Rhodovastum atsumiense: one gene and its partner. The main gene of each other region encodes a partner of the protein of the gene in region 2 in a complex. Links are inferred from orthologs where the notes say so. Each region holds a gene or a part of one and is shown on either strand. Other genes may lie near its edges.

Region 1 (2,734 bases), 230 kb from region 2 along the record:
GGCGAGGGTCTTCGCCGTCGCAGCACGCACATGCGATCGTCTTCAGGCTTGCCAGTGTCCAAGCCGGCAGATGTGCTGCCAGTGCGATGCCGAGACCGGCAGCACCGACAGCCGGGACTGGCGGATCAGCGCCAGCCCCTCCAGCGCCGGGTCGGCCTTCATCGCCGCGAGCGTCACCGCCACCGGCATCGGCCCCACCGTGCGCATGTCCACCGAGACCCAGTCGCCCTCCGTGGCGGTCGGGTCCGGATAGGCTTCGCGCGCGACTTCCACCACGCCGACGATCTGTCGGCCGATATTGGAGTGGTAGAAGAACGCCAGATCCCCCGCCCGCATCGCCTTGAGGTGGTTGCGGGCCAGGTGGTTGCGCACGCCGGTCCAGGGCTCGGTGCCGTTGGCCACCTGCTGGTCCCAGCTGAAGGCGTCCGGCTCCGATTTGACCAGCCAGAACGCCATCAGCCGAGTTTCTCGCCGTCCTTGAAGATCGCCCGGAACGGCCGGATGATCACGCTTTCGAACAGCCCGGCCTTGGCGTAGGGATCGCCCTCGGCGAAGCCTTCGGCCTCGGCGCGGTCGGCGACGTCGATCACCAGGAGCGAGCCGCAGGGGCGACCGTCCACGTCCAGCATGGCTCCGGCATGCGCCAGCTTGGACTGGTAGGTTTCGAGATAGGCCAGATGCGCCGGCCGCGTCGCCATGCGGGTATCCAGCCTGCCGGGGCGGTCAGTGCAGATCAGGGCAAACAGCATCGAGCTTTCCTTTGTCAGGAGGCGATGACATTACGGTAATGCCCGGCGGCTTCAAACTGCCCCCCGCGCGGCGCTAGTGTCGTATGGCAAGGAACCTACCCGTGGACGCCAGCATCACCCCACCGCCGCAGCCCGGCCGCAACCTCCATCGCTTCGCCAATCCTGGCCGGTTTCTGCGCCTCTCGGGGCTGGTGCTGCCCTGGGTGGCGGCGCTGGGCCTCGGCCTGACGCTGACCGGCTTCGCCTGGGGCCTGTTCTTCGCCCCCGCCGACTGGCAGCAGGGCGACGCCGTGCGGATCATGTACGTGCATGTGCCCTCGGCCTGGCTGGCCTCGTTCGGCTATCTCTCGCTGGCCGTGTGCTCGGTGCTGTCGCTGGTGTGGCGGCATCCGCTCGCCGACCTCGCGGCGGCCGAGATCGGACCGGTCGGGGCGGCCTTCACCGCGCTCTGCCTGGCCAGCGGCAGCCTGTGGGGCAAGCCGATGTGGGGCGCGTGGTGGGTGTGGGATGCCCGGCTGACCTCCGTGCTGGTGCTGTTCTTCCTGTATCTCGGCCATGTCGCCCTGGTGCGCGCCTTCGACGACCCGCAGCGCGGCTACCGCGCCGGCGCGATCCTCGCCCTGGTGGGCGTGGTCAACCTGCCGATCATCAAGTTCTCGGTGGACTGGTGGAATACCCTGCACCAGCCTTCCACCATCAAGTTCACCAGCGCGCCCAGCATGTATGTCGGCATGCTGTGGCCGCTGCTGCTCTGCGCGCTGGGCTTTTCCTTCGGTTTCGTCGCCATCGTGCTGATGCGCACCCGGGCGGCGGTGATGGAACGGCGCATCCGCGGCCTGCTGATGGCGCGCGCACAGGAGGCGGGCTGAGGCCATGGACCATTTGACCTACATCATTGCCGCTTACGGTCTGACCATGCTGGTTGCCGGCGGCTTCACCGTCGACGCCTGGGCCCGCATGCGACGGGCGCGCCGGCGTCTGGCGGCGATCGATCCGCGCGAAGCCCGCATGGAACAGAGGTCCGCGAACCGCCCATGACACGCAAGCGCCGTCGGCTCGTCCTCCTGCTCGTCTGCGGCCTTGGCCTCGGCACCGCCACGGCCCTGGTGCTGACCGCGTTCAGCGACAATATGGTCTTCTTCGTCGCGCCCTCGGAGGTCGCCACCAAGGCCCCCACCGGCGGGCGCATCTTCCGCCTCGGCGGCCTGGTGGAGGCCGGCAGCGTCGAGCGGCTGCGCCAGGACGGCAAGCCGGCCGTGCGCTTCCGCATCACCGATGGCGCCGCCGCGGTGGCCGTCACCTATATCGGCATCCTCCCTGACCTGTTCCGGGAAGGCCAGGGCGTGGTGACGCTCGGCGCGCTGCAGCCCGACGGCGGCTTCCGGGCCAGCGAGGTGCTGGCCAAGCACGACGAGACCTACATGCCCCGGGAAGTGGCCGAGGCGCTGAAGAAGTCGGGCCACTGGAACCCCGAGAACGGGGCGCCGCCGCCCGCGTCCACCTGGAATACCCTGGTGCCGAAGACCAAGGCCGGTAGCTGAGCCATCCGCATCAGGGCGGCGGGATCTCGATTCGCGTCGTCTTGCACAGGTCCACGCCGGCGATGTCGCTGCCGGCGTCTGGACCGCTGAACACCACGTGGGCGCTGTAGCGGCAACTCGTGGTCCGGGCCAGCGTCAGGGTGATGGTGCCGCCATCCGGCAGCACCGTGGTGCCAAGCAGGTCGCGGCTGTTCGCCGGCGTGCCCTCGGCCAGCAGATACAGTTCGGTGACCGGCCGGCCGGAGCGGTTCACCACGACGATGCCGGTGGCCGGGCCGTCCTTCGGCCGGGGCGGCACGTCGGCGGTGGTCCAGCCGGGCTCGATGCTCAGGGCCGCGCTGGCGCACAGATCCAGGTCGCGGCGTTCCTCGGCCGAGCGGTTCTCGAACACCACCCGCAGGTCCATGGTGCAGGGCCCCCGCCAGGACAGGTCACGCTCATCGC
Region 2 (6,252 bases):
GCTTGAGCATCGTCTGGCGCTCGATCCCATGACCACCGGAACCAGCCCCTATCGTTTTGAGCCCCGGCGGGGGTAAACCCGCCGCATGTCGTCGCGTCGTCCCGTCTGCGCCGTCTGCGGCGCCTCTGTCCGTTCGCCGTTCCGTCCCCCGCCGGCGGAGATGGCGCCCGATCTCGATCTGCGGCCGGGGGAGCCGACCCGCTCGACGCTGCCGCGCTGGCTGCAGGTCTGTGGGGGATGCGGCGCGGTGGCCCCGGATCTGGCCGCCTTGCCGCCCACCGCCGCCGCGGTGCTCGGCTCCGCCGAATTCGCCGAGTTGCGGACCAGGCTGCCGGGCTGCCTGCCGTTCCTGCGCTGGGCCATGCTGGCCCGGCCGGAGGAGCGGCGCGAGGCGTTGCTGCAGGCGGCCTGGGTCGCCGACGATGCCGGGGACCTGGCGGAAGCGGTGTCGCTGCGACGGCTCACGGCCTCGGCCTGGGGGGAGCCGGAGAGTCCCGAAAGTGCGTTGCGGCTGATCGATGTGCTGCGCCGGGCCGGCGAGTTCGAACTGGCCCGCGCCCGGGCGGCGGCGCTCGATCCGGATGCGATGGACGAGGTATCCGCCCAGATCCTGGTGTTCCAGCGGGCCCGCATCGCCGCGGGGGATGCGGGGCGGCATCTGATGAGCAGCGTGGTGCGGCCGCCGGCAAGCCGTCCGCATGTGGCCCAGGCGCGGCGGCCGAAACCCGCCCGCCGCGGCCTGTGGGGCCGGCTGCTGGGCGGGTAACGCGATCCGGCGGAGCGCGGAGGTTTACCGCAGCTCCGGCAATGCCGTGGCCTCAACCGGGGCCAGTCCCGGCTGCAACTGCACGAGCAGCACGCCGAAGCGCGGCAGCAGGGCGGTCCCGGGGCCGACCTTCGGCGCGAAGCCGCTCTCGGCCAGCACGTGGAACGAGGGATAGCCCTCCAGGTCCACCTGCACCGGTGTTTCGCTCAGGTTGAACAGGCACAGGATGCGCTCGTCCTGATCCTCCCGCAGGAAGCCGACCAGCGGCTCCGGCAGTTCGACCGGGGTCAGCGATCCCCATCTCAGGGCGGGGCGGGTGCGGCGCCAGGCAAGAAAGCGGCGCCAGCCGGCCAGCACGCTGGTGGGGGTCTCCTGGGTATCCACCGCGCGCGCCCGGTGGGACGCCGGCACCGGCAGCCAGGGCCTTGCGGTGGTGAAGCCGGCGTGGTCGGCGGAGGCGGTCCAGGGCATCGGGGTGCGGCTGCCGTCGCGGCCGCGGAATTCCGGCCAGAAGGCGATGCCGAACGGGTCGCGCATGTCCTCGAAGGCCAGCTCGGCTTCCGGCAGGGCCAGTTCCTCGCCCTGGTAGACGCTGACGCTGCCGCGCAGGCACAGCAGGAAGGCCATCAGCAGGCGGGCGAAATCGGTATCATTTTCCCCCGCGCGGCCCCGCGGGTGCCAGCGGGTGACGGCGCGCTCGACGTCGTGGTTGGAGAAGCTCCAGCACGGCCAGCCGTCGCGCATCGCGCCGATGTCCTGGATCAGCGTGCGCACGGTCGGCCAGTCGAAGCCGTGGCGCAGCGGGCGGAGCGTATAGGCCATGTGCAGGTGCTCGCTGCCGGCTGTGTACCGTTGCAGCCGGGCAAGGGCGCCGTCCTGGCTGGAGACCTCGCCGAGCGTGGTGGCGCCGGGGAACTGGTCGGTCAGGGCACGGATGCGGGCGAGCACGCCCATGGCCTGGGGCTGCAGCATGTCGTGCAGGTGTTGCTGCAGGCCGAAGATCTTGGCGGGCAGGGGGCCGGGCGGGCGCGGGGCCGCCGGGTTGGATCGCAGGGCCGGGTCGTGCATCAGGAAGTCGATCGCATCCAGGCGGAACCCGTCGACGCCGCGCGCGAGCCAGAAGCGGCCCCCTTCCAGGATGGCGTCCACCACGGCGGGGCTGTGCAGGTTCAGCGCCGGCTGGTGAGTGAGGAAATGGTGCAGGTAGTACTGGCGTCGCCGTGGTTCCCAGGTCCAGGCGCTGCCGCCGAACACCGAGAGCCAGTTATTGGGCGGGGTGCCGTCCGGGCTGGGGTCGGCCCAGACGTACCAGTCGGCGCGGGGATTGTCGCGGCTGGCGCGGCTTTCCAGGAACCAGCCGTGGCGGTCGCTGGTATGGCTCCAGACCTGGTCGATCAGCACCTTCAGCCCGAGCGCATGGGCGCGGGCGAGCAGGGTGTCGAAATCCGCCATCGTGCCGAAGATCGGATCGACGGCGAGGTGGTCGGAGACGTCGTAGCCGAAATCCTTCTGCGGCGAGGTGAAGAACGGGCAGAGCCAGATCGCGTCCACCCCGAGCCGCGCGACGTGATCGAGACGGGCGGTAATTCCCGGCAGGTCGCCGATGCCATCGTTATTGCTGTCGAAATAACTGCGCGGATAGATCTGATAAATGACCGCGCCGCGCCACCAGTCCATGTCGTTCCTGCCGTCCGTTGGTCTCGCGTAATCTTGATAGCGATCGCGCCGACGCAACCTCAAGCAGAAAATCTTCCGGCAAAATATTAATCATAAATTGTGACGCTTCCGCGTGGACCGGCTATTCCGCGGCGCTGCGCAGGGCGGCTCCGGCGGCCAGCGGGCAGAGCGGCAGCGCCGCCGCCAGCAGGGCGCTGAGCAGCAGCAGGTGTGGTCGCGGCGACAGTCCGCCGGAGGCGGCGTCGGCGGCGGCGACGCCGAAGATCAGCACCGGGGCGGCCAGCGGCAGCACCAGCAGCGGCAGCAGCACCCCGCCGCGTCGTGCCCCCAGCACCAGCGCCGCCCCTGTCGTGCCCAGCAGCGAGAGCAGCATCGTGCCCGGCAGCAGCCCGAGCAGCAGCACCGGGATCGCCTCTTCCGGCATGCGCAGCATGATCGCCAGCGGCGCGGCGGCGGCGAGCAGCGGCACGCCGGTGACCAGCCAGTGCGCGACGGCCTTCGCCAGGGTCACGCCCGAGGCCGGCAGGCCGCAGAGCAGCAGCAGGTCGAGCGAGCCGTCGTCGTGGTCGGCACCGAACAGCCGGTCCAGCGGCAGCAGGGCGGCGAGCAGGGCGCAGACCCAGATCACGCCCGGAGCGATGCGCCCCAGCGTCTCGGGGGCCGGCCCGATGGCCAGCGGGAACAGCGCGGCGGCGATCAGGAAGAACAGCAGCGCGGCCAAAGTGTCGCTGCCGTGGCGGAGCGACAGCCGCAGCTCGCGCGCCAGCAGGCCGGTCAGGGGGTGCATCGGATCCTCCGCGGGAAAGCGCGGTGCTGTGGGGCGGGCATCGGGATTTATCCGGCGGTGTTGGCGACCCAGGTGGCGTGGCGGGCCCCTGGCAACCGGGCGAGGCGATCAACCACCGCGTCCAGCTCCTGCGCATGCACCGAGGTGGTCATCAGCCGGGCGGCGATCTCGACCCCGTCGCCGGTTGGGGCGATGGTCAGCTCGGCCACCGGGAAGCGGGCGCTGTCCAGCAGCTCGATGATGGCGTCGGGCAGCTCCGGCGTGTCGGACACTGCCCGCACCCGCACGGTGTAGGTCGCCTCGGTGGCGCGTTCGTCCACGGGGATGCGATTGATGGCGTTGACCAACGGGCGCAGCAGCGTGTTGGCGGACAGCACGGCGAGCGTGACCACGATTGCCTCCACCATCATCCCCGCCCCGGCGCAGGCGCCGACCGCGGCGGCGCCCCAGAGCGTGGCGGCGGTGTTGAGGCCACGGATGTTGCGGCCTTCCTTCATGATCACGCCGGCGCCGAGGAAGCCGATGCCGGAGACCACATAGGCGATGACGCGCACCGCGCCCTCGGCGCCGCCGAGGCGCATGCCGAGATCGACGAAACCGGCGGCGCCGACCGCCACCAATACGGTGGTGCGCAATCCGGCGGTGCGTTGGCGATACTGCCGCTCGGCGCCGATCAGCGTGCCGAGCACGAAGGCGGCAAGCAGGCAAGCCAGGGTCTGCGCCTGTTCGGCCAGGGCCGCAGTGTGAAGAAACGACATCGTCCGCTCAGGCCAGGCGAAATTCGGTGGCGTCGGGCAGCGGCAATGGCAGGTGGGTAGCCGCCACGACGATACCGCCGCGGCTGCGATGCGCCGCCAGCAGCTCCCCGAAGCGCCCTACCGAGGCCACGTCCAGCCCGAGTGTCGGCTCGTCCAGCAGCCACAGCGCCGCGGGCGTCATCGCCATTCGCGCGATCGCCAGCCGACGCTTTTGCCCCGCCGAGAGCATCCGGCCCGGCAGGTCCGCCAGCCGGGCCAGGTCAACCGCTTCCAGCGCCCGGGTGATCGCCGTCGGGGCGCCCCAGAAGCGCAGGTTCTCGGCCACCGTGAGTCCCGGTTTCACCGCATCCTGATGACCAAGGTACCGCACCCGGCCGGCATGGGTCGGCAGGTCGGCGAGCGCATCCTGCCCGTCCCACAGCAGCCGTCCCGCCTCGACCCGCCCGAGCCCGGCCAGCAGCCGCAGCAAGGTGGACTTGCCCGAGCCGTTGGGCCCCACCAGCAGCATCGCGCCGCCCGCGGCCACGCTGAACGACAGGCCGGCAAACACCAGCCGCTCGCCGCGAAACGCCGCGAGGTTCTCCGCCTGAAGCACGACCCCTCCGCATACCGTTGACGCAACAATCTGGCAGGTTTGACCGTGGACGCCCCTGCCGGGGTGTGGTTTAAGCCGCCGCGCCGGAAACAACATGATCCGCGCGCTGCGGGAAAGCTTCCCGCCGCCTTTTCGCGCGGATGAACTGACGGGGCAATCGGGATGAAAGCAATCGGGCAGGACAGCCTCAAGACGCGCCGCACCCTGACGGCGGCGGGCCGCAGCTATGACTACTTCTCCATCCCCGAGGCCGCCAAGACCATCGGCGATGTGTCCCGTCTGCCGGTCAGCCTGAAAGTACTGCTTGAGAACGTGCTGCGCTTCGAGGACGGGCAGAGCTACACCGTCGACGATGCCAAGGCGATCGCGGGCTGGCTGGAAAAGGCCAGCAGCGTCCAGGAAGTGCCGTTCCGGCCCGCGCGCATCCTGATGCAGGACTTCACCGGCGTGCCCGGCGTGGTCGACCTTGCCGCGATGCGCGACGGCATCCTCCGCCTCGGCGGTGATCCCCAGAAGGTGAATCCGCTGGTGCCGGTCGATCTGGTGATCGACCACTCGGTGATGGTGGACGTCTCCGGCACCCCGGACTCGCTGCAGAAGAACGTCGACATCGAGTTCGAGCGCAATGGCGAGCGCTACACCTTCCTGCGCTGGGGCCAGAGCGCCTTCCGTAACTTCCGCGTGGTTCCGCCGGGCACCGGCATCTGCCACCAGGTCAACCTGGAATACCTCGCCCAGACGGTCTGGACCGCCGAGGTGGACGGCACGACCATCGCCTATCCCGACACCCTGTATGGTACCGACAGCCACACCACCATGGTGAACGGCCTGGGCGTGCTGGGCTGGGGCGTCGGCGGCATCGAGGCCGAGGCGGCCATGCTCGGCCAGCCCATCGCCATGCTGATCCCCGACGTGGTCGGCTTCCGCCTGACCGGCAAGCTGCCGGAAGGCGCCACCGCCACCGACCTGGTGCTGACCGTCACGCAGATGCTGCGCAAGCTGGGCGTGGTCGGCAAGTTCGTCGAGTTCTTCGGCCCGGGCCTGAACGAGCTGGCGCTGGCCGACCGCGCCACCATCGCCAACATGGCCCCCGAATACGGCGCCACCTGCGGCTTCTTCCCGGTCGACAAGCTGACGCTGGACTATCTGCGCCTCTCCGGCCGCGACGAGGCGCGCATCGCGCTGGTCGAGGCCTACACCAAGGCGCAGGGCCTGTGGCGCGACGAGACCACGCCCGATCCGGTGTTCACCGAGACGCTGGAACTCGATCTCTCCACCGTGCAGCCCAGCCTCGCCGGCCCGAAGCGCCCGCAGGACCGCGTGCTGCTGAAGGACGCCTCCGCCGCCTTCAAGACCGAGCTGACCAAGACCCTGGGCGTCGCCGCCAATGACCTCGGCACCAAGGCGAAGCCCGAAGGCAAGAACTACGAGATCGGCCATGGCGACGTGGTGATCGCCGCCATCACCTCCTGCACCAATACGTCCAATCCCTCGGTGCTGATCGCCGCCGGGCTGGTGGCACGCAAGGCCCGTGCGCTCGGGCTCACGCCGAAGCCGTGGGTGAAGACCTCGCTTGCCCCGGGCTCGCAGGTGGTGACCGATTATCTGGACAAGTCCGGCCTGACCCAGGACCTGGACGCGCTCGGGTTCAACACCGTCGGCTATGGCT

What was found. Proteins that work in one complex are often made in the same cells at the same time.
Region 1: the proteins of ccmB (region 2) and NBY65_RS08595 are in contact, whole or in part, in a solved structure (PDB 8CE8), measured with the Escherichia coli proteins. The link is inferred for Rhodovastum atsumiense from one-to-one orthologs.

The regions. Positions count from the first base shown.
Region 1 is NZ_OW485601.1:1,902,629-1,905,362, reverse strand. It holds NBY65_RS08595 (heme ABC transporter permease), read left to right. Parts: upstream 1-850; coding sequence 851-1,618; downstream 1,619-2,734. Other genes in the region: NBY65_RS08580 (hypothetical protein), read right to left, coding at 2,301-2,734; ccmE (cytochrome c maturation protein CcmE), read left to right, coding at 1,784-2,290; ccmD (heme exporter protein CcmD), read left to right, coding at 1,623-1,787; NBY65_RS08600 (YciI family protein), read right to left, coding at 456-749; NBY65_RS08605 (EVE domain-containing protein), read right to left, coding at 43-456. UniProt on the Escherichia coli protein: Required for the export of heme to the periplasm for the biogenesis of c-type cytochromes.
Region 2 is NZ_OW485601.1:2,128,537-2,134,788, reverse strand. Bases 1,398-4,370 are described here. They hold ccmB (heme exporter protein CcmB), read right to left. Parts: upstream 3,231-4,370; coding sequence 2,565-3,230; downstream 1,398-2,564. Other genes in these bases: ccmA (heme ABC exporter ATP-binding protein CcmA), read right to left, coding at 3,996-4,370; NBY65_RS09695 (MgtC/SapB family protein), read right to left, coding at 3,278-3,988; NBY65_RS09705 (alpha-glucosidase), read right to left, coding at 1,398-2,443. In the rest of the region: NBY65_RS09715 (helix-turn-helix domain-containing protein), read left to right, coding at 1-76; NBY65_RS09710 (hypothetical protein), read left to right, coding at 86-766; more of NBY65_RS09705, read right to left, coding at 791-1,397; more of ccmA, read right to left, coding at 4,371-4,583; aconitate hydratase AcnA, read left to right, coding at 4,746-6,252. UniProt on the Escherichia coli protein: Required for the export of heme to the periplasm for the biogenesis of c-type cytochromes.